Regions from separate parts of the Actinomadura formosensis genome, predicted to be linked through region 1. Evidence: riboswitches for the same ligand, from Rfam matches in the RefSeq annotation. Region 1 holds a riboswitch; each other region holds the start of a gene.
What was found. A riboswitch is a leader RNA that binds a small molecule or an ion and turns the genes downstream of it on or off. The one in region 1 is predicted to bind cyclic di-AMP.

Region 1 (7,597 bases):
CGAGCCTCCCGCGCGGACGGCCCGCGCCCCAGAACACCCGCCCGTCCCGCTCCACCAGCCGGGCCCGCAGTTCGGGCCGCTCGTCCGGCCGGTACCCGGCGGCGGCGAGCGCCCCCTCGTGGTCGCCCTCGCGGATCAGGTACGCGGCGATCGCGGGCAGCGGGCGCGCCAGCTCGAACGCGCACGGGTCCAGCTCCGCCAGGTACGCGGCCGCCAGGTCGAGGAAACGCTCCCGGCGGCCCGGATCGCGGTCGCGCAGCTCCCGCAGGTAGAGCCCCAGGTCATGGTTGATGAACTTGACGTCCTTGGCGCGCCGCAGGTCGTGGGCGCCGCGCAGCGCGAACATCATGTCGATGCGCCGGTGGATCTCCAGCCGGTCGGCGAAGTTGGCCGGTTCGGCGCGCCGGTTCGAGATCGACGGTGTCGGCGTCCGCTCCTGAACGAACCAGTTGTAGACGCGGGGCGGGATCAGCGCGGTCCGTTCGGCCGCCAGGTACGCCTCCGCGGTGAACAGCAGGTCCTCGTAGTGCAGCCGTTCGACGAACCGGAGCCCGTGCTCGTCCAGGAAGCCCCGCCGGTACGCCTTGTTGGTCGAGAGGGTGTCGTAGAGGAGACGGGGGTTCTCGCTCAGCGACCCGTACACGGCGCTGCGCCGGTAGAGCCAGGAATACCAGGGGCGGACACGTCCCTTCGCGCCCTCGGGCACGTCCAGGAAGATCCGGTCGCACCGCCCGGACACCAGGTCGGCGCCGGTGTCCTCGGCGGCGGCGAGCAGGTTGAGGCAGGCGTGCCGGTCCAGCAGGTCGTCGCTGTCGAGGAACATCAGGTACCGGCCGGCCGACGCCTCGATCCCGGCGTTGCGGGGACGTCCGCAGCCGCCCGAGTTGGACGGCAGGCGCACGGCGCGGACCCGTCCCGGATGCGCGGCGGCGAGCCGGTCGGCGATCTCCCCGGTGCCGTCGGTGCTCGCGTCGTCGACGATGACCGTCTCGACGCCGCCCAGCGACTGCGCCAGCGACGAGGCGACCGCCCGCGGAAGCCGCCGGGCGTCGTTGTAGGCGATAACCACCACACTGACATCCGGGCGCAGCCGCATGGGCGTCCCCCTTCACCCTTCCTCTGGGGACGGCCCCCAGGCGCCGGTCGGACGGTCGCCAGTGATTCCTATCCAGGAACGCCTTATCGAGGTCCAATGAGGATCAAAGGCTGTCAATGCTTCCCATTACCCGACTTCGCCGCAGACCTGGGGACCGTCACCGGGGGACGCCAGAAGGCGCCCGGCCGGAACCGGGCGCCCGCTGGAGGGGAGGACGGGTCAGGACGCGTAGTCGGGGTAGCCGTAGCCGACGACCGTGGACTTGGCGCGGACCTTCTTGTTCACCGCGTTCTCGGTGTTGCCCTCAATGGTGCTGATGGTGCCGTTGCCGTTGTCCTTGACGACGATGCCGACGTGGTCGATGTCGCCGATGCGGCCCTTGGAGCCCTTCTTCCAGTCGAAGAACACGATGGAGCCCGGCTTGGCCTTGTGACCCCAGCGGTCGGTCTTCTTGAACCAGGAGGCGTGCTGGACGGTGTAGGCGTCCCAGCCCATGTTCTTCACGCCTGTCTGGGCGCCGAGCCACGAGACGAACATGTCGCACCACTGGGCGCCGTTGTACGCCTTGGTGGAGAAGCCGCCGTCGCGCTTGGCGGTGGCCTTGGCGTGCGAGGTCGAGACGTACCAGTCGTGGTACTTGGTCTGGCCGCGCTTGCCCTCCTTGACGCCGACCTGCTTCTTCGCCAGCTTCAGCACCTCGGCGGGCTTGACCGCGCGCGGCGGCACCTTGTACCCCGCCTTGCGTGCCTCGTCGGCGATGGAGGAGGTGGAATCCTTCGACGCGGTGCCCTTCTCGGCGACCGCCGCCGCCTGGGCCGGGGCCGGAGCCGCGGCCGTGGCCGCGGCGGCCTGCGCCGGGGTCTCGGCCGCGGCGCGGCCACCGGCGAGGGGGTTCAGGACCGCGAGCCCGACGGCTCCGGCGAGGACGGTGCTGACGGCGACGCCGACGGCCTTGTCCTCGGGGGTGAAGGCGCTCAGGGAAAGTCGATTGAAACGACCGGTCATGCAGGGAATCTCCTTGTCTTCCATGACGCCTGCCGGGTTAGCTGACGGATTCGGGCATGGAAGCAGCCCTACGGCGCGGCTCTCGGACGCGCCGATTCACCCCTGGAACATTGGGTCCCCGGCTCCGTGCCGGTCGTGGCGACCGGAACGGACTCGGCCTCGCACCGCGGACGCGGTGCTCTATTCGGATTTATCTCAGCGACTGATCTCGGTGAGGTGGCGCGCATCGTCTGGCGCGCATCGCGTGCGAATACCGCTCCGCGATCCTCGGCCGTATGGCGAACGGCCGGCGGCAACGCATGGGGTGCGTTGCGTGATTCGAATAGAAGGTACCAACCTTCTCAAGAAAAGCAAACCCGGCACAAAGCTCGATCTTGCCTGCTCAAAGCCGTTCCAAGGAACACCCAACACCGCCGGCCCGCCGGGCCTTCCCGATCTTTCTCTGACCGGCCCTCAACCCTTTGCAGGCAAGGCTTACCGCAAGATCAGAAAAAGGTAAAGAAACCAGGAAAGCAGCGGCCGGAAAGTGATCGTCCGTCACACGCCCACCATCAGCACCCGCCCAAGTGAGGTCTACATCACACTGGGTGATCTTCGCAGGTCCGAGTGTGCTTCGTCACTCCACGCGCAGGGCGAAGAGCGTGGTGTCATCCGCAGCCCGGTCGTGCTCCATGCGCGCCAGCACCTCGTCCAGCACGCGTTCGGGGCGTTCCGAGCAGTCCCGCAGGATCCCGGTGAGGCGTTCGGTGCGCTCGTCCATGTCCGCGTCCCGGCGCTCGACCAGGCCGTCGGTGTACAGGAACAGCAGGTCCCCGGGGTGCAGATCCGTGGTGATCGTCGTGTAGCGCCAGCCCGGCATCGCACCGAGCATCGGGTCCCGGACGGCGTCCAGCGGCACCGCCCGCCCGTCCCGGACCAGGATCGGCGGCGGATGCCCCGCGCACGTCCACTCCAGCAGCCGGCGGGACGGGTTGAAATGCGCGACGATCGCGGTCCCCGTCGCGGGCGGGTCCATGTTCCCGACCAGCTCGTTCAGCCAGCCGACCAGCCGTCCCGCCGGCTCGCCCGTGCAGGCGAGGCCCAGCAGCCCGTTCCGGGTCCGCGCCATCGCGGCCGCCGCCGGCAGCCCGTGCCCGGCCGCGTCCCCGATGGCGAACATCGCCCGCCCGTCCGGCAGCACCCGGGTCGCGAACCAGTCCCCGCCGATGCGGGCGGTGCTCTCCGCCGCCAGGCTGCGGACCGCCATGGAGAGGCCGGGCAACTGCTCCACCTGGTCCTCGTCCGGCAGGATCGCGCGGCGCAGCGTCACCGCCACCTTCCGCTCCTGCGCCGTCCGCGCCTGCTGCCTCAGCATCTGCCGCCGGGTCTCGGCGAGCGCCCGCTCCACGCCGCGCCGGCGGGTGATGTCCTGCGAGACGATGTTGATCGAGATCGGCAGCCCGGAGTCGCCCAGCACCGGCTCGGCGAACACCCACAGGTGCCGCGGCGTCCCGTCCTTGCCGATCACGCGGTGCTCGGCCTCCACCGGCTCCCGCCGCGAGAACATCGTCTGGACGGCCTCCTCCACGAGCGGAAGATCGTCCTCCGCCACGACCTTCGGCAGGTCGTGCGGCATCGGCGGCACCTCGTCGGAGGAAAGGCCGTAGTTGGCCAGCATCTGCGGCGTCCAGTCCGCCTCGCCGGTCGCGAGGTCCCACTCGCCGAAGCCGATCAGCGCGAGCCGCTCGACCCGCTCCAGCCGGCGTGCGACCCGGTCCTCGGCGAAGTGGTAGCGCCAGGTGACGCACACGCCGGTCGGCACCGGGACGCACCGCGCGCTCATCCGGGACGCACGGGACAGGCCGCGCTGCGCGGTGGAGTAGGGGAACGAGTCCCGCTCCAGCCGCGTCCCGGTCTCCAGCACCTCGACGTACTCGTCGAACAGGCCGCTGAGCACGGCGCCCGGGTCCGTGCGCAGCAACCGGAGACCGGTCAGCTCATCCCTGCCGCGCCCGAACATGTCCCGCGCGACGCCGTTGAGCTCCGCGAAAAGGAAGTCCGTCACATCCCCGTCGGGGTCCCGGACCGGCACCAGGTGGGCACACGAGTCGAGCGCCCCGTCCAGCACCGCACGCGCCACCGGATCGTCCGGCAACCCGGCGAGGGTCCCGGCGTCCGCCGAGGTGTCCTCGTCCGCCAGCCGGCGCAGAACGTCCTCGGCCTCCGACAGGACGGCCTTGCGCTCCGCCGTGACACCCTCCGCACGCGGCGCCCGCCGCCCGGCGACCACGGCTCCCACGGGCCCGCCGCCCCCGTCCTTGACCAGCACGGACGCCGCCTCGGCAAGGTCCATGTCGAGGTCGCGCGCGAGCCAGATCAGGTGCTGCAGGGCCTCACCGGGCGGGACGCCGAGCCGACGGGCCAGCACGACCCGCGCCTCAGCCAGCACCGCACGGTCGTGCGCGGCGTCCCGAAGGTCCGCAACGTCCATCCCGGGCTGGGTGCCCTCCGCTTCCGCCAACCCTGTCCCCCGTTCGGCGTCACCTGCCCTGGGAGAAAAAAGCTACATACGTCAGCGACGGACTATTCGCCCATAACCTGGCAAACAACCCAAATCTTTGCCCGAGTTTTCCGTTCACACCCGAAGTCGACCACTTCCGCTGACCCTCTCCGGAGAGAACCCTTCCCAACCATGTGACCCCGGTCACAACGCTCACCGCCCCTCCGCGGCCACCTCATGACCGGCACCGCCACCCGCACCCTCCGGCCCGCCCACCAGAGATCATCGGGCCGCAATCCGGTACGCACGACCCCCGGGACTGCGCTACAGTAATCAAGCCCGCTCCAACGGGCACCGGGACGTGGCGCAGTTTGGTAGCGCACTTGACTGGGGGTCAAGGGGTCGTGGGTTCAAATCCCGCCGTCCCGACACGGGAGACCAGGTCAGAGGGGCTTCGGAGATCACTCCGAAGCCCTTTTTCGATCTTGAAGGTCGATGCCCCCATCAGTCATGGGGGCATCAGCGAGCACAACTCCGGCGCGGGGTTGCGCGAAACTGAGGTTCATGGCTGAGGCGGCGGACACGACGACGGGCGCCTGACCAGAGATCCGGGTGACGGTCACGTCGTACAGGCCACTGCGGCCACGGCGCGACCGCTTCGACGCGTCCGCAACGAGCGTGTCGCCCAGGCGTGCCGGCTCCAGGAACGTGATGTCGAACCCCGCCGTCACCGTCACCTCCCCGTAGGAGTTGCAGGCGAGAGCGAACGCCGAGTCGGCCGGGCTCGCCACGAACCCGCCGTGGCAGATGTCCCAGCTGTTGATCATGTCAGGGCGGACGACCATGGTGACCGTCGCCGCACCCGGCCGACGCACACGATCTCCATGCCGAGGGAACGGCTCGCGGCGTCGCCGGACCACATTCGTTGCGTCGCGAGCGGCGTCGCTGCGGCGCGACACGGGTGGCCGCCGGGTCGTATCCGCTGTGCCAGTCACCGCGCAGGAGCACGAGGGCGTCGACGGGATCGACGCCCCGCCCCACGATCGACACGGTGTCGCGGTGGGTGGGGAACAGCCAGTCCCGCTCGCCCAGGACGGAGGCGTACGCCTGGTCGTTGATGCGGCGTCCGACCACCAGCGCCTGGTGTGCGCGCACCAGAACCTCATCCGGCGGCAGCGGGGCCGGCGGCTGGTCCACGAGCCGGCCGGCCGGGTGTAGCGCTCGAACTCGACGGGCGGATCTCGATGCGGCAGCTCGCCGAGAGCGTCCACATCTCTCGCGCCAACGCCTACGCGCAAGTCGAGCGTCTGACCAAGTTCGGCGTCATCACGGGATGCACCGCGACGGTCTCCCCATCGCCCACGGTCCCGGCACTTCGGCGTACGTCACGGTGAACATCCGGCGGACCGAGTGGCGCGGCGTCCTCGCGCGGCTGCGTTGTTCCCCGGCCGGTCTCGAGCGCATCGTGCTCGCCGGCGGCGGACGGGCGTGAGCCCGCGATGAGCGATCAGAGCGCGATGTACCGGCTCCGGTCTAACGGAACCGCGCTGTGACCAGCGCGATCAAGATGAAAAGGCGCAGACCTCGGTGTTGGAGGTCGCCACGGGCGGGGGGCCGGGCGGCCACCACCGCCGGCCGCGTGTGCAACGCCCCCAACGCCGCCCGCTAGGGCTTGCGGGCGACGCCGCTCCACATGGTGGACGGGGTGGAGGCCAGGGCCGGGTCGTCCGGGCGCCACTCGGGCGCCCGCACCAGGCCGGGGTCGACCAGGTCGAGGCCGTCGAGGAAGGCCGCCACCTGGTCGCGGCTGCGCAGGGTGAGCTTCTCGGCCATGGTCTGGTTCAGCCGGTCGGCCATGTCGGCCATCCTGGCGGCCTGGATGTCGGTGGCCGGATGGGAGATCGCCACATAGCTGCCGCCGGGGACCGCGTCCACCAGCGTGCGGACCACCCCGTAGGGGTCGGACTCGTCCGGCACGTACTGCATGATCGCGATCAGCATCACCGCGACCGGCCGGTCGAAGTCCAGGACCTCCCGGGCGGCGTTCAGGATCGTGCCGGTGTCGCGGATGTCGGCGTCGATGTAGGAGGTGGCGCCGGCCGGGGTGCCGGTGAGCAGGGCGCGGGCGTGCGCGAGCACGATCGGGTCGTTGTCGACGTACACCACGCGGCTCTCGGGGGCGGCGGCCTGCGCGACCTCGTGGGTGTTGTTGGCCGCCGGGATGCCGGTGCCGATGTCCAGGAACTGCCGCACGCCCCGCTCGGCGGCCAGGAAGCGCACGGCGCGGGCCAGGAACGCCCGGGTGTTGCGCACCGAGGCGACCAGGTCGGGCAGCGCCGCCATCGCCTGTTCCGCGGCCTCCCGGTCGGGCGCGTAGTTGTCCTTGCCGCCCAGCCAGTAGTCCTGGACGCGGGCGATGTGCGCGACGCTGGTGTCGAAGGGGGGCGGGTCCGGCGTCCCCTCGTACTCGGGCCTCTCACTGACCATCAGGGGACCTCCAGACTTCCCGGTGCTGGGCCACCGCCCAGCCTAGACCGGCAAGATCACTGGATGGGCGATTTCCCGGTTACATCCCGAAAGAAGATGGTTTGCCGGTCGAACTCGTCCCTGCCCCGGGCCTTCTGGGCGCCCCCTTACCGCGCCAGGGTGATCGTCTGGGGCTCCAGGAATTCGCGCATCCCTTCGATGCCGCCTTCGCGGCCGATTCCGGCGAGGCCGACGCCTCCGAACGGGACTTCGGGCGTGTTGGGGGCTCCGTTGTTGATGCCCACGATGCCCACGTTGAGGCGTGCCGCGGTCGTGAGGCCGCGTTCGGTGTCGGCGGACACGATGTAGCCGGCCAAGCCGGTGCCCCGGGAGTTCACCTCATTGACGACCTCGTCGACGTCCTGGAAGGGACGCACCGCGCATACGGGACCGAAGATCTCCTCCGACCACAGGGATGTCCGGGTCGAGGCGGCGACCAGGGTGGGCGGATAGAACCAGCCTTGCTCCGGAATCTCGGCCTTCCACGTGCG
Region 2 (7,597 bases), 430 kb from region 1:
GCTGGCGGCCCAGCAGGGCAGGGGGGCCGGACCGAAGGCCCCGGCCAAGCGGGGGACCCAGGGGAACTGACGCGGCTCACCGCAACGGCGGCGGGACCTCGGTGTGATTCATGCGGGCCCAGTCACGGGCCATGGCGATCCGGTCGGGCCCCGACGGGTGGGTCATCCACAGCAGGTACTCCATGGCGTCGGGGCTCAGATCGGAGATGTTGCGCACCGACAGCGCGCGCTGCATCGACACGAACGTCAACGGGTCGCGGGTGAGGTTCAGGGCGTGCGCGTCCGCCCGGGCCTCGATGCGCCGGCTGACGAGGTTCTGGACGGGCGCGGCGAGCTGCGTCCCGGCGGTCACGAGCGCGAGCAGGAGGGCGAGGGAGCGCGGGTCCGCCGCCCCGCGCGTCCCGCGCCCGCCGGGCGCACCCGGCGGGGCGCCGCCGGGATCGACTCCCGCGCGCCGCAGAAGCCGCGGAGAGGTCATCAGGGGGTACAGCAGGCACAGCGCCCCGGCGATGCCCAGCGCGCCCACCAGCGTGCCCCACAGGACGTCGTCGCGCTTGGCGTGGCCCAGCTCGTGCCCGACGATCGACTCGATCTGCGGGCGCGGTGACTTCAGCAGCGTGTCGTACAGGACGATGCGGCGGGTGGAGCCGAACCCGGACACGTAGGCGTTCAGCGACGTCGTCCGGCGGGAGGCGTCCGCGATGAGGACGTCCTCGACGGGCACACCGTCGCGCTTCGCCATCGCGAGCAGGTCGCTGCGCAACTGCCCCTGCGGCAGCGAGTGGAACCTGTTGAACACCGGCTCGACCGCGATCGGGTAGATGAACGACACGAGTACTACGAGGACGAACCCGCCCGCGGCGGCGCCCGCCCACCAGTAGCGCGGGAACCGGCGGATGAGGGCGTACAGGAGCAGCAGGGCGACGGTGGAGACGACCCAGGTGACGCCGAGGGACTTCAACTGGTCGACGAGCCACGCGGGCCAGCCCTGCGTGGACAGCCCGTACCGGCGCAGCACCGACTCGCTCCAGATGCGGAACGGGAGCCCGGCGAGACGCAGCAGCGTCGTGAGCGCGATGGCCGCGACGATGATTGTGAGCGGGCGGCGGCGGGTACGGGCGGTGACCCGGCCGATGAAGCGGGCGCCGAGCGGGGTCAGGCCGAGGACGAGGATCAGCGCGAGGCCCGCGAGGAGCCCCGCGTAGGCGGGCGGGTTGACGGCCGAGTCGAACGCCCCGGAGCGGGAGATCTCGGCGGGGGAGAAATCGAGCGCGGGATCGGCCTTGACGCGTCCGCCGGGGACGTGGCCGGGGAGCGGATTCCACGGGGTGGTCAGGGCGAGGACGGCCGCGACCGAGGCGAACAGCACGGCGGCGGCGACCGCGGCGGCGATCCGGGGACGCCGCGCCCGGGCGGTCCGGCCGGGCCCGCCGGCGACGGCCTCGCTCCCGTTCCCGTTCCCGTCCACCCGGCCCTCGTCCGCCTCCGCCTCGCTCATGCGAGCTCCTTCTTCACATAGTCGCGCCACAGGGTGGTGAATCGGTCCCGGGGGAGGCCCAGCACGTCGCGCAGCGCGGCGGCCTCCGGGACGCGCCCGGCGGCCCGGTAGAGCCGCACGAGCGCCGGCTCACCGTACCGGTCGGCGACCATCCGGCAGGCGAGCCATGCCTCCTGGTATGCCTGGGAGAGTCGCGGGGAGCCGCCGGCGAACTCGGCCGCCGCGGGCAGGGCGTCCGGCGGCCGTCCGGCGGTGACCTCGCGGCGCAGCTCGCCCGCCGCCGACCGGACGCTGATCTTGACCCGCCGGTAGCCGACATAGTCGGCGAAGCCCTCGATGAGCCACAGCGGGGTGCGCCGGTCGCGGGCGCCGCCGGTGGCGACGTGGGTCAGCTCGTGCGTCAGGACGACGTCGCGGCCGAGTCCGTTGAGGCGGCCGAAGGTGCCGGGGGAGACGATGACCCTGTCCTCGCCCCGGCCGCCGGTGGACGGCGCCGGGGACATTCCGGAAGGTGTGGGGGGCCGTTTCCCCTCGTCCGCCTCGACTCGCGCGGGGGGCACGACGGTGGCGAGCGCGGCGATCTGCCCGAGGCTCTGGCCGGGCCCGGCCAGAGCGGAGGCGAGGGCCGTGCCGGCGGGGACGAGCGCGACGACCCGCTGGGCCCACCCCTTGCCGACGACGCCCGTGACGACCGGCGCGGCGGCGTCCAGCCGCTTGGCGATGCCTTCGAGGCCGGTGGTGTCGCCTATGACGAGGCTGGCGCGGCCCTTGACCACGGTCAGGGGGCCGGCGTCCCAGATGTCGGCGTCGTCCTTGAAGCCGTGGGCCGTCCCATCGCCGACGATCGTCCAGGTGCCGGAGCCGGGGGCGAGCGTGAGGTAGCGGGTGCGGCTCACGTATCCCTTGTCGAAGCCCCGCAGTTTGTAGCGCACCTCCAGGCGGACCACCGCGCTCTCGTCGTCCATGGCCTGGGTGCCGGAGATGTGCTCCTGCCAGCCTTCCAGCGGGAGCTTGCGGAGGTTGCCGTATATGCGGGCCTGGACGTCCTGGAACGCCTTGGGCGCGTCGCCCACTGTGGCGAGGAACGCGACGCGGTCGCCGTCCCGCACGGCGCGGGCGCGGTTGGCGAGGGTGGCGCGGGCGGCGTCGAGGCTGAACGGCGCGGCGGCCCTGGGGGTGCGGGCAGGCGATGCCGCGCCGCCGCCGGACCGGAAGCCGAGCAGGCCGGCGCCTCCCGCGGCCAGCACGGCGGCCCCGCCCGCGCCCAGGGCGAGAGCCCTGCGTCGCGTCACGGGACCGCTGTGCTCCGGACCGCCGTGCTCCGGACCGTCCTCCATGGGCGTGATCCTATGCAGCCCGCGTCGTCCGGGGGCTCATCACGGCTTGTAGTCGGGGTAGCCGTAGCCGACGATGTCGTCGGCCGAGCGCTCCTTGATCCTGACGGCGTTGCCGGTGTTGCCCTCGACGGCTTCGATCGTGCTGTCGTCGACCTTCTTGGCCACCATGCCGACGTGCCGGATGTCCTCGACGTCCTTGCTGCCGTCCCAGGCGTAGAAGACGATCGCGCCCGGCCTCGGGTCGGTGCCCCAGCGGCCGTGCTCCTGGAACCAGCGGGCGTGGGCGACGGTCCAGGCGTCGCTGCCGATCTGGTCGGTGAAGCCGATCTGCTCGCCGATCCAGGAGATGAACATGTCGCACCACTGGGCGTCGCCGTACTCGCTGATGGAGCCGCCGTCGCGGGCGACGGTCTCCCCGGCGCGCGCGGTGCCCATGTACCACTTCTGGAACTTGGTCTCGCCGCCGCCGTCCTCTTCCACACCGACCTGGGACTTGGCGAGCTTGATGGCGTCGTCGGCGGTGGGCCGGGCATCCCCGGTCTTCTGGGGGGCGGCCTTCGGGCGGTCCTGGGTTTTCTGTGCGGGGGACGTCCGGGGCTCGGCCTTGGACGTGCTCTTGGCCGGGCCCTTGTCCGCCTTCTTGGTGTCCGTCTTCTTGATGGGGGTGGCACCGGCCGCCGCGGCCGTCGCCGGGGCGGAGCCGAACGGCAGGACGGACGCCTGCGCGGTGGCCGCCGCGGTACCGAGGACGGCGGCGCTGACGACTATGCCGCCGGTCGTCCGCCATGTCAGGGACAGGGGGCCCGGCTTGCGGTGCCGGCCCGGGACCTTCTTGCAATGCTCGCGTGGCAAGGGGGGATCTCCTCGACTTCCATGCCGCCTACCGGGTTAGCTGACGGGTTCGGGCCTGGAAGGCGCCCTACGGCCTGCGGGCAGGCCGATTCACCCCGAAAGGGAAAGGACACGATGGGTCCCCGGCTCCGCGTCCGGTGCACATGCGCACGGCGGTCCGCGGACTCGGCGGTGGCGTGCCCAGGGGACGGGCACACCGGTTTCGGATGGGGGCTCGCGCGGGCGGAGGCGCCCGCGGAGTGCAGGGAGGGTCCGGGCGTGGCCGCACGATGGGCGGCCACGCCCAGGTAACGCTGCGGAACTCACTCCTTCGCTCTTCCAGACGCCTACCGGGTTAGCTGACGGGTTCGGGCGTGGAAGTGGCCCTACGGCGGCTCTCACCGGGGGTGGGAGAGACACGCCGATTCACCCCGGGTGCCGGAATGCCCGTCCGGGAGGTCTCCCGGACTCCGGCGATGTGGGTCCCCGGTTCCGCGCTTCGGCGGATTCGGCGCTGCCGCTGCGATCCTGGGGGCGAGATGGGGCCCGGCGCGGGACCTGTCTCCCGCGTGCGAACGAGCGGCGCCTGATGTTGTGTGCGGACGCCGGCCCGGTTCCGGGGGCGTCCGGGATGCCTGACCCGGGGGAACCGCCGTGGCTGCGCGCTCAGCGCCATGCACGCCGTGAGCGTGCGCACGGTGGCCCAGGTCGGCCGTGCGGTCCGGGTGGGACCGCTGTGCGGCACCGTCCGGTGCCGCGGGGGCGACGCGTGGGTCGTGCCGCCCGGGTGGCGGCACATGGCTCGTGCCGCCGTCACGCGGCGGACGAACGCGCCGCGCGGGGTCGGGGCGCCTGGCGGGCGCCGCGGGGCCACGGCGTCTGGAGGGCGCCGTGAGTGGTGACAACGTACCAAAGCCCCAACAGAAGGCAAACCCCTACAAAATTAACAACGGACCAGGTCAAGCCTGGTCCGTTGCGAAAAAGAGAGCTCCGTCACGCCCTCCGCGGGGTGTGGGGCGGGCCGTCAGGGGCGCCCGGCGCCGTAGTAATTGCTCAGGTAGTAGCCCGAGGTGATGTCGCTGATCTTGACGACGTCGCCGGTGTGCGGGGCGTGGATCATCTTGCCGCCGCCGATGTAGAGGCCGACGTGGCCGAGCCCGCTGAAGAACACCAGGTCGCCCGGCTGCAGGTCGCTCTTGGCCACCCGCTTGGTCGCGGCCCACTGCGAGTTCGTGGTGCGGGTGATGCTGACGCCCGCCGCCGCCCACGACTTCATGGTCAGGCCGGAGCAGTCGTAGGAGCCCGGGCCCTCCGCGCCGTACTGGTACGGCTTGCCGAGCTGGGCGTAGGCGAAGTTGAGCGCCGTGCGGGCCGGGCCGCTGGCCGGGCCGTTGTAGGTGCCGCCCGAACCGCCCGAACCGCCGGACCCGCCGCGGTGGCCGCCGCCGGAGGGCGTGCTGGTACCGAACCGCCGCAGCAGCTTCTTCTGCTTCTCGACTTCCTTGTCGAGCTTGGTCTTCTGGTCCTTCAGCTCCTTGGTCTTGGCCTTCACGTCGTCGTAGGCGGCCTTGGCCTGCGCCTGCTCGCGGCGGAGCCGCTGCGCGGTCGCGAGGAACTGGGTGAGCTGGGAGCTGCGCTCGTGCGACAGGTGCGAGAAGACGGCCGCCTGGTCGAGGATCGCCTGCGGGTCGTTGCTGCCCACAAAGCCGGTCACGTCCGCGGAGTCGCCGTTCTTGTACGCGGCGGCGGCCATCTGGGCGATCTTGGAGCGCTGCTCCTCGAAGGCGCTCTCCTCCTGCTTGCTCGCCTTCGACGCGCTGTCGAGCTTCTTCTTGGCGACCTTGAGCTTCTCGTTGAGCTGGTTGTACTGCTCGACCTTCTGGTCCATCTGCTCATTGAGCTGGTTCAGCTTCTTCTGGACCTGCGTCTTGGTCGGCTTGGGCTCGGCGTGCGCCACCATCGGGGGCGCCATGAGGGAGGCGGTCACGGTCAGGCAGGCGGCTGCCGCCAGACGACGGGAGGCGCCTCTGGTCGCGGGGCCACCTCTCCGGTCACGCTTCTGCGCTGGTGCCCCGTTGAGATCCTTGGCCACGATGGGTCTCGCCCTTCTCGTCCACGACATCAGCGGACGACACTAGCGAGGGGGGACAACCGTCACAACCGATTCGTCACTCTTTGATTGATATCGAGAAGCGTCATCTACTTTTCGTGACGCCGTGATCACGGATGGCGAGGGTTTCTTTGGCGGCCTCGGGGATTCCTATGACCGGCCCAGCCGCCGCAGCAGCAGGGTGGACGGGCAGGGCCGGGCATCGGCGCGGCGGGCCGCGTCGGCGACCTCCCGGTCCGAGGACACCACCACCACGGGACGGCCCGACGGCTCGGCCCGCACCAGCTCGCCGATCAGCTCGTCCGCGGTCTGGCCCGGGGCGCTGAACCGTACCCGGACGCCGCGCGGCGCCGCGACCGCCACCGGCGTGTCCAGCTCCGCGCCGTCGAACACGCACGTCACCTCGGCGCGGGTCTGCGCCGCCAGCCCGCCGAGCCCGGACACCAGCCGGTTGCGCTGATCCGCCAGCGGCAGTTCCCCGTAGCCGGTCTTCGTGACGTTGTAGCCGTCCACCACCAGATGCACCTGCGGCAGGGTCAGCAGCCGGTCGAGCAGCTGCGGGTCGCTGTCGGACAGCGCCCGGCCGGGCAGCGCCCGATGCGCGAGCCGGTCCGGCTCCAGCCCGCCCGCCGCGTCCGCGGGACGGCCGATGGTGGAGGGCAGCGCCAGTTCCCGGCGGATGCCCTGCGCCGCGTCCACGAGCGTGTCGAGCAGCATCCGCAGCCGGACGTCGTCAACGTTGCGCCCCTCGCGCGCCGCCCGTCTGGCGGCCTCCGCGTTCGCCTCCGCGTGCGCGGTGCGGGCGCGCAGCCTGCGCAGCTCCTTCTCGGACGCGGCGGTCGACTCGCGGGCGGCGGCCAGTTCCCGCGCGGCCTGCTCGGCGACCGCGTCCGCGCGTTCCTCCGCCGCCCTGAACCGGGTGCGGGCGTCGTGCAGCTTGTGGCGCAGCTCGGCCACCTCGGCCTTGGTCTCGCGCAGCTCGGCGCGCAGCTTGTCCAGCTCGGCCGAGCGCGCGGCGCGGGCGGCGGCCAGCTCCTCCTTCAGCGCGGCGACGCGGCGCTCGGCGGCCTCCTCCTCCGACGCGGTCGCGGAGCGCTCCAGTTCCGCGCGTGCGGCCTCGACGAGCACCGTCCAGCCCGCGGGCCGCAGCAGGTAGGCCAGCACCGCCACGCGCACCGGGTCGGCGGCGGGCGGCACCCGCCCGCCCTCGACCACCTCGACCAGGTCGGCCTGCGTTTCCCGCAGCGGCTCGGCGACCCGCTCCCGGAAGCCGGAGTCCTTCTCCAGCGCCGCGGCGATGTGCTGCCCGGCGAGCTTGGCGCGCTTGCGGCGCTCGAACCGCGCGAACCGGCGCAGCGGCGCGGGGACCTCGTCGGCGGGCAGCGACCCGATCAGCTCGGCGGCGGCCTCCACCACGCTCTGCCGCACGGGTTCGGGGAGGGGCCGGTCAAGACGCTCTTCCCGGTGGGGCTGCGGGGCCGGTTCCCCGGAACGCGCCGGCTTCTGCCCGGACTCCACGCCGCCGGGGGTCGCTTCGGGGCCGCTGTCGATGATCCCGCTCCTTCCGGGCTGCGCCGCCGGTGGGCTGTGTCTTCCCGAGCACCCACGCCTTAACCGGCATTCGACCAGGGCGAACGTGTCATCGGACCGAGCGCGCCGGAGCTCCCCCTGACCGTCCCGCGGCCCCCGCCCGGCGGGACGTGCCGGCGCACCTCAACCCTAGCGGCCCGGGGTTGTGTCGGTGGTGTCCTCTACGGTCGCGCACATGACGGCTGCGCACGGGGTCCAGGGGACGCTGGACGACCTCGGCACTCCGCTCCG
Region 3 (7,597 bases), 2.5 Mb from region 1:
GGTTGACCGGTGGGGTGATGCCGGTGGCCGCGCCCCCGTCGACGACGAACTCGCTTCCGGTGGAGTAGGTGGCCCGGGTGATGATGAAGTGCACCATCTGGGCTACTTCTTCGGGTTCGCCGAAGCGGGGGATCGGCTGGCCGGCGGTGAGGGAGTCGTCCATGCCGGAGGTCATGGGCGTCCGGATGGGGCCGGGGTGGACGGAGCAGACGCGGACGCCGTCGGCGGCGAGTTCCAGGGCCGCGGTCTTGGTGAGGCCGCGCAGTCCCCATTTACTGGCGGTGTAGGCGCCGAGGTTGGCGTAGCCCATCAGGCCCGCGGTGGAGGAGATGTTGACGATGCAGCCGCCTCCCGCCCGGCGCAGGGACGGCAGCGCGGTGCGCATCCCCAGCCAGGCCCCGTAGAGGTTGATGTCGATCACGCGGCGGAACGAGTCCGCGGGCTGGTCGGCGATGCCGCCGAACTCGACGATGCCGGCATTGTTGACCAGCACCGACACCGGGCCGAAGAGCCGTTCGGCCTCGGCGAGAGCGGCCTGCCAGTGCGCGGAGTCCGTCACGTCCAGGTGCACGTACACCGCCCCGTCACCCAGCCGCTCGGCGAGCTCTTCCCCCTCGCCGTCCAGGATGTCGCCGATCACCACCCGGGCGCCGTCGGCCACCAGCGCACCGGCGATCGCGGCTCCGATGCCGCGTGCCGCGCCGGTCACGATCGCCGTCCTGCCGCGAAGATCCATCGTCGCCGCCAAAGCCGCCCCCGGTTGTCATCTTCTGTGTTCTCGCTGCTTCCGGACGACTTATGCCCAATCCGTCCGGTGCCATCGCAGTCCGGCCGAACCTTCGGCGCGATCCGGATCTCCGGCACAATGGCGTGAGGGGGTGACCGCGTGGCCGGACTGGCTGGATCGCTTGAGCGCTCCATCATGGACGTGCTCTGGGCGGCGCCCGGCCCGCTGCGGGTGCGCGAACTGCTGGCGAGGCTGAACGAGGACGCCGACAGGCCGCTGGCCTACAACACCGTGCAGACCGTGGCGGAACGCCTGGCGCAGAAGGGCCTGCTGCGGCGCACGCAGGACGGGCTCGCGTACCGCTACAGCCCCACGCGTGCGCGGGAGGACTACGCGGTCGACCTGATGCTGGACGCCCTCACCGACGCCCCCGACAGCGGCGCCATCCTGGCCAGATTCGCGGAAAGCGTCCCCCGGGAGGACGTCGGTCACCTGCTGGACGTGCTGCGCCGGCGGGCCGCCGAAGGCGACGAGGAATGATCGCGTGATCGTGCCGATGGCCGGCCTGCTCATGTCGGCGGTCGTGCTCGGGTGTCTCGCCGGGCCCGTCCTGGACCGCCTGCGGCGTCCCGCGCTCAGCCCGGCGACCGCCGCCGCCTGCTGGGTCGCGGCTCTGGTGGGCGCCGTGGTCGCCGGCGCGGGCCTCGTGGCGGTCGCGTTGCTCTCCCCGCCCGGACCGGGCCACGGCCTCCTCGGCCGGCTGCGTGATTGCCTGCCCCACCACGGGTATCCGGCGATCGCGTCGGCGACCGCCGCGAGCCTGATCCTGGTGACGGGCTGCGGTGCCGCGCTCGCGCGGAGCCTGCCGCGGCTCGGCCGGGCGGTGCGGCACCGCCGCCGGCACCGGGAGATGCTGCGCCTGGTCGCCCGGGAGCACCGGCGGCATCCGGACGTCCTGGTCCTCGACCATCCCGTCCCCGTGGCCTACTCCCTGCCCGCGCGGCGCCGCGCGATCGTGGTGAGCACGGGGGCGCAGGAGTCGCTCAGCGCCGCCGAGTTCGGCGCGGTGCTCGCGCACGAGCGGGCCCATCTGCGCCAGCGTCACCACGCGCTGCTGCTCATGCTCGACCTGGTCCACGCGCTGCTGCCGTGGCTGCCGACCGTCCGGCGCGCGAAGGCGCGGCTGCCGCTGCTGCTGGAGATGGCCGCCGACGACGCCGCGGCGCGCGCCTGCGGCAGGCGGGCACTGGTGGACGCCCTGTGCCGGCTCTCCGCGGCTCCGGGCGCGGCGGGCGCGCTGGGCGCGACCGGCGGCCCCGGGAGGAGCAGGCTGGCGGAGCGGGTGCGCAGGCTGGAGGCCGCCGAGCCGGTGGGGCCGCGCCGGGCCGTCCGGCTGGCGGCCGGCGCCTTCGCGACGACGGCGGTCGCGGCGCCGCTCCTCGTCGGGGCCGCGGCGATCGCCGAACTGGCCATGATCTGCTGAGCTCCGCGGGGCCGCCGGGACCCGGGTGAGAAACGTTCAATTCGGCTGGCCGAGTGGCGGAGGAGGCGGCTTTTCTCCTACCCTCCGTAGGAGGTCACGGTGCCGCGTCCCCGCCGGGGACGGCCGATGGCCGCGCCAAATCCCGCGGACCCCGTCCCGGGAACCGGGGACCCGATCTTCACCGGGGTGAGTCCGTCCCGCGCGGACGGTAGGGCGGCTCCGGCCCGAACCCGTCAGCTGACCCGGTAGGCGTTACAGGAGAGGACAGCGCATGCAGCGACGAGCTGCCGGCCCGCGAACGTCAGCCCGCCGCAGGATCATCGCCACCACGGCATGGACGGCCTCGATCATGATCTCCGTCGGGCTGGTGGCCCCCGCCCCGGCCGAGGCGAAGCCCAGGCCGACGCGCAAGGAGCTGACCGCCCAGCAGAAGAAGCTCGCCGACGAGGCCGAGAAGCTCAGCGAGCAGTACAACGGCCTGCGGGAACGCCTCAAGCAGGCGCAGCACGCCGCCATCGTCGCCAAGAGGACCTCCGAGCAGCAGAAGAGGACCCTGGACGAGGGGCGCTCGCGGATGGCGAAGATGGCCGCCGAGACCTACAAGAACGGCCCGGTCGACCCGACCGTCTCGTTCGCCTCGTCCGCCGACCCCCAGGCCGTGCTCGACCGGTCCGCCACCCTCAGCTACTTCGCCAAGCAGGACAACAGCCGCGTCACGCAACTGCTGCAGATGATGCAGGGCGCCGAACGCGCCCGCAAGGCGGCCGAGGCGCGTGCGAAGCAGGTGCGCGAGCTCACCGAGGAGGCGAAGAAGAAGCGCCGGGAACTACAGGTCAAGCTCAAGAAGGTCCAGCGCCAGCTCGGCACCTACGCCACTCCCGGCGCGAACCCCGGCTCGGCCCCGAACGTCGCCTCCGGAGGGGCCTCGGCCAAGGCGATGAGAGCCGTCCAGGCCGCCCTGAGCCAGCTCGGCGTCCCCTACTCCTGGGGCGGCGGCGACGCCTCCGGCCCGACGTACGGCACCGCGCAGGGCGCCAACATCAGGGGCTTCGACTGCTCCGGCCTGACGCTGTACGCCTACGCCCAGGTCGGCATCACCCTCGGCCACTACACCGGCAGCCAGTACAACGCCGGCACCCACGTGAGCATGAGCCAGCTCAAGCCCGGCGACCTGGTCTTCTTCCACAGCGACCTGCACCACATGGGCATGTACATCGGCAACGGCAAGATGGTCCACGCCCCGCAGACCGGCGACGTCGTCAAGATCGCCCCCATGGCCGGACGCCCGTTCGCCGGCGGAGTCCGCGTCGCCTGACCATGCGCCTCCTGCCTCCCACCGTGCGGACACCACCGCGGAGCGGCGAGTGGGACGGCTGAGGACGCCGCCTGCGCGGTGGGGGCGCGGCCGCGCCCCCACCCCGCTGTTCGGCCTGGTCCTGTTCTTCGGCGTCCTCGCGATGCACGGCTTCCAGGCATCGCCGGACCCGGCCGACATGACCGGCGTCCCGATGACGTCCATGAGCGCTGCCCGGCCGATGCCGGAGGCGTCCGCGCATCACCACTCCGGCGGTGGGCGGCAACCCGCCGATCACCAGCGGGATCATCCGGGCGGACAGGTCTGCCTGGCGATGCTGACGGCGCTCTCGCTCTTCGGGGCCGTCATCGCCCTGTACCGGCGGAGGGCGCCGGCCACGGTGGCGCGGCTGCTCGCCATGGGGCGGCTTCTGGTCGCCGGCAGGCCGCCGCCCAGGCCGGCCCTGCACGAACTGAGCGTGTTGAGGCTGTGACGGGCCCGCCGGCGCCTCGGCGCCGGCGACCGGTCAGTCCACAGAACCCGACACGAAAGGCTTCAACCATCATGAAGCGCGTACTTGCGCTCGTCGCCGTTCCGGCCCTGGCGATCGCCCTGGCGGCCTGCGGCGACGGCATGATGAGCGAGAAGGAGATGAAGGAACTGGAGGACGCCGACGGGCGGGCCTTCGACAAGGCGTTCCTGGAGATGATGATCGAGCATCACGAGGGGGCCGTGGCGATGGGCAGGACCGAGCAGGCGTCCGGCCAGTCTCCGGAGGCCAAGCAGATGGCCGACGGCATCATCTCCTCGCAGTCCGCCGAGATCGCGAAGATGCGGGACATGCTGAAGAAGATGTAGGGCGTCCGAAGCGGGCGGGGCAGGCCCCCGCCCGCTTCTGCTCGTGTCGGCCACCGGCCGATGAGGGGCGGCCTAACCGGGCCGGTGGCCTCCCGCCCGGAGGTGGCGGAGAGCGCCCCGATGAGGGATGTGCGTGCGGCGGAGGACGCGGCGGCCGAGCGTGACCAGGAGGATCTTCGCCGCGACCATGAGCACGACGATCTCGATCGTCAGGCCGGTCCAGTGCCATCCGGCCAAGAACGCCCCGCCCAGTCCGAGGTGGACGGCGACGGCCGCGGCGATGAGCGGCGTGAGCACGATGACGGAGCGGCGGCCGCGGCGGGGCGGGAGCCCCGAGCCGGGCGGCGGTTTCGCGGGTGCGAGGTCACCACCCGGCGCCGCGGGCGGCGGCCAGGTGACGGATATCCGCCGGCGGCGGCCGAACCGTTCGAGATCTTTGGTGACGATGTCCTGGATCTGCTGAAGGGCGTCTTCGTCGGCGGCCTCCACGCGCACGGTGAGGGTGTCGTCGGTCGCGTCCAGGATGGCCCGGCCCCACGGGTCGAAGGTGACGACGCCGTGGGTGCCGGAATGTTCGGCCTGGACGCGCAGGTCGCCGCGGGCGAGGGCGGTGGTGGCGGCGTGGGCGTGGGGCCGGTGACCGCCCCCGCCCATCTCGCCCATGGCGGCGGCGTGCCGGCACATTTGCGCCAGGTAACGGCTCGGCCGCGCTATCCGGAGGGCGACTTCCGAGGTCAGCATGCCAGGTCCTTTGGTGCGGGAGAGAAGGTCGGGACGGCGAGCGGGCTGAGGCCGTCTCTCAGGTGCGGCGGCAGGTGGCCAGCCAGGCGGCGATGCCGCCGGCGTGAACGTTGGACCTGCACACGGTGGCCTCTACCGACTCCACGACCCATCCGTCGGTGAAGCAGGATTCGAGTTCGTCCCGGGACAGCTTGTGCGGCACGTCCGGTTCGCCGGTGTGCCGGTCGCTGTAGCAGAGGACGAACAGCCGTCCTCCCGGCCGCACCACCGTGTGCAGGCCGTCCACATAGACGGCACGGTCCGCGGCGGTGAGGCCGTGCAGGAACAGCGAGTCCAGAGCGGTGTCGAAGGTCTCGCCGAGCTCTGCCAGGCGCAGCGCGTCATGGCGGACGAAGCGGGCCGTGAGACCTCGCTCGCGGGCCTTCTCCTCGGCCGTCCGGAGGGCTCTGGCGGACGTGTCGATCCCGGTGGCGTCCAGGCCGGAGGCGGCGGCGATCAGCGTGTGCTCCCCGGTCCCGCAGCCCACGTCCAGCACGCGCCCGTGAAGTTCGCCGTTCTCGGCGAGGGCGAGCATCGCGGGCTGGGGAGCGCCGATCTCCCACGGCGGACACCCGAGGTAAGGGTCGCAGGACCGGCTGTGGGGGTGCGCTGCGGCGGACGTATCCGTCATGAGGCTCTCTCTTCCGTCAGGCGTCGCGGGCTCATCCGCCTCCTTTTACAATACATAGTGTCGCATTCAAATCAACTGTCTCTAGCCGGGCGATGCGTATCATCGGAGACGTGCCGAGACTCTGGAGCGAGACGATCGCCGCGCACCGCGACGCCGTCCGGGACGCCGCCCTGGACGCCACCGCCGCCCTGGTCGCCCGGCATGGAGTGACCGGCGTGACGATGTCGCAGATCGCCAAGGACGCCGGTATCGGGCGCGCGACGCTCTACAAGTACTTTCCCGACGTCGAGTCCATGCTGCGGGCCTGGCACGAACGCCAGATCGACGAGCACCTGAAACACCTGCACCGCGTCCGGGACGAGACCCGGGGCTCCGCGCGGCGGCTGGAGGCGGTGCTGACGGCCTACGCGGAGGCGATCGCGGGCAAGGGAGGGCATGACGACGGCCTCGCCGTCATGATGCACAGCGGTGAGCACGTCGCCGCGGCCCACCGGCATCTGCGCGAGTTCGTCCAGGAGTTGATGGCGGACGCGGTCGCCGCCGGAGCCGTACGCGAAGACGTCCCGGCCGACGAGCTGACCCGCTACTGCCTGCACGCCCTGGGCGCGGCCAGAGGGCTGCACGACCCGGTGGCGATCGGCCGCCTTGTACGGACCACGCTGGCCGGGCTGCGACCGGACACCCCGGCGCGCGGGTGACGCCCTGGAGCCGGGCGGCCTTCAGATCGGGCAGCGGTCCCGGGCGCCCACCCCGGCGGCGTCGCGCTGAGGCCCGGGCCGTGGTCTGACGGCCCGGGCCTTGTGTGCACGGATGTGCGTGCGGGGCATGCCCGCCGCACCTCGGTGTGTCAGTGCGACGTGCTGGAGATGGCCTCGACCAGTACGCCGACCTTCTCCTCGGGCAGCTTGGCCGCCAGGTCGGCCTGGCTGATGATGCCGATGAGCTCCTCGTTCTCCATCACGGGCAGGCGGCGGATCCGGTGCTCGACCATGTGGTGCAGTACCTCGTCGACATCGGTGCCGGGCTCCACCCACACCGGGGTCTCGCCGATGAGATCCGAGGCCCTGACTTCGGACGGGTTCTTGCCCTTGGCGATGGCCTTCACCACGATGTCGCGGTCGGTGATGATCCCCTTCAGCCGGTTGTCGTCACCGCAGACGGGCATCGCGCCGACGTCCATCTCGGCCATCCGCTGGGCGATCGTGGCGAGGGTCTCGCCGGTGTTCACGCATTCGACACCAGAGTGCATGACTTCACGTGCGGTGGTCATGGTTGATATCCCCCCTTCGCCTGCTTCCTTCTCCCAGGGGCGGGTGCGAAACGTCCCCGGACGCTGTTGACCCGCAAGTCGGCGCTCGGGGTGTGGCGGCTACGAGTGTGGGGACCATTCCCCCTAGCCGACGGCGGTGATTTCCCGGCGGATCCAGAAGGCGAGGGAGGGAAACGATGTTCGTGGATCGCATCGACGCGGGCCGGCGTCTGGGGGAGTCGCTACGGCACCTGCGCGGCGAGGACGTGGTCGTGGTCGGCCTGCCGCGAGGAGGCGTTCCCGTCGCCTACGAGGTGGCCCGGACGCTGGACGCGCCCCTGGACGTCATCGTCGTGCGGAAGCTGGGCGTGCCGTGGCAGCCGGAGCTGGGAATGGGCGCCATCGGTGAGGACGGGGTCCGGGTGATCAACGAGGAGATCGTCGCCATGGCGGACCTCTCCCCGGGCGAGCTCGCCGTGGTGGAGGAGCGCGAACGGGCCGAGCTGGAACGCCGTGCGCTGCGCTTCCGCGGCGAGCGCCCCCGGGTGCCGTTGCAGGGCCGGACGGTCGTCGTG

Region 2: it holds a riboswitch for cyclic di-AMP, as region 1 does, so the genes downstream of both, ACQP1N_RS12490 (CHAP domain-containing protein) here and ACQP1N_RS14565 (CHAP domain-containing protein) in region 1, are expected to answer to the same signal.
Region 3: it holds a riboswitch for cyclic di-AMP, as region 1 does, so the genes downstream of both, ACQP1N_RS02685 (NlpC/P60 family protein) here and ACQP1N_RS14565 (CHAP domain-containing protein) in region 1, are expected to answer to the same signal.

Annotation. Positions count from the first base shown of each region.
Region 1 covers NZ_CP192011.1:3,070,118-3,077,714, reverse strand. Annotated here, with positions in the region: gene ACQP1N_RS14570 (bifunctional glycosyltransferase/CDP-glycerol:glycerophosphate glycerophosphotransferase) at 1-1,096, opposite strand, end outside; gene ACQP1N_RS14565 (CHAP domain-containing protein) at 1,316-2,101, opposite strand; cyclic di-AMP (ydaO/yuaA leader) riboswitch at 2,113-2,252, opposite strand; gene ACQP1N_RS14560 (PP2C family protein-serine/threonine phosphatase) at 2,718-4,571, opposite strand; tRNA gene ACQP1N_RS14555 (tRNA-Pro) at 4,936-5,009, shown strand; gene ACQP1N_RS14550 (hotdog domain-containing protein) at 5,042-5,407, opposite strand; gene ACQP1N_RS14545 (hypothetical protein) at 5,409-5,735, opposite strand; gene ACQP1N_RS14540 (hypothetical protein) at 5,825-5,974, shown strand; gene ACQP1N_RS14535 (hypothetical protein) at 5,914-6,072, shown strand; gene ACQP1N_RS14530 (SAM-dependent methyltransferase) at 6,246-7,067, opposite strand; gene ACQP1N_RS14525 (aldehyde dehydrogenase family protein) at 7,214-7,597, opposite strand, start outside.
Region 2 covers NZ_CP192011.1:2,637,192-2,644,788, forward strand. Annotated here, with positions in the region: gene ACQP1N_RS12475 (Ig-like domain-containing protein) at 1-70, shown strand, start outside; gene ACQP1N_RS12480 (M48 family metallopeptidase) at 77-1,498, opposite strand; gene ACQP1N_RS12485 (hypothetical protein) at 1,495-2,835, opposite strand; gene ACQP1N_RS12490 (CHAP domain-containing protein) at 2,875-3,687, opposite strand; cyclic di-AMP (ydaO/yuaA leader) riboswitch at 3,697-3,868, opposite strand; cyclic di-AMP (ydaO/yuaA leader) riboswitch at 3,996-4,190, opposite strand; gene ACQP1N_RS12495 (NlpC/P60 family protein) at 4,691-5,653, opposite strand; gene ACQP1N_RS12500 (NYN domain-containing protein) at 5,927-7,204, opposite strand; gene ACQP1N_RS12505 (DEDD exonuclease domain-containing protein) at 7,542-7,597, shown strand, end outside.
Region 3 covers NZ_CP192011.1:567,081-574,677, forward strand. Annotated here, with positions in the region: gene ACQP1N_RS02670 (SDR family oxidoreductase) at 1-709, opposite strand, end outside; gene ACQP1N_RS02675 (BlaI/MecI/CopY family transcriptional regulator) at 887-1,267, shown strand; gene ACQP1N_RS02680 (M56 family metallopeptidase) at 1,272-2,210, shown strand; cyclic di-AMP (ydaO/yuaA leader) riboswitch at 2,334-2,478, shown strand; gene ACQP1N_RS02685 (NlpC/P60 family protein) at 2,482-3,525, shown strand; gene ACQP1N_RS02690 (DUF6153 family protein) at 3,575-3,997, shown strand; gene ACQP1N_RS02695 (DUF305 domain-containing protein) at 4,069-4,362, shown strand; gene ACQP1N_RS02700 (DUF2218 domain-containing protein) at 4,435-5,103, opposite strand; gene ACQP1N_RS02705 (class I SAM-dependent methyltransferase) at 5,162-5,773, opposite strand; gene ACQP1N_RS02710 (TetR/AcrR family transcriptional regulator) at 5,884-6,471, shown strand; gene ACQP1N_RS02715 (CBS domain-containing protein) at 6,621-7,043, opposite strand; gene ACQP1N_RS02720 (phosphoribosyltransferase family protein) at 7,220-7,597, shown strand, end outside.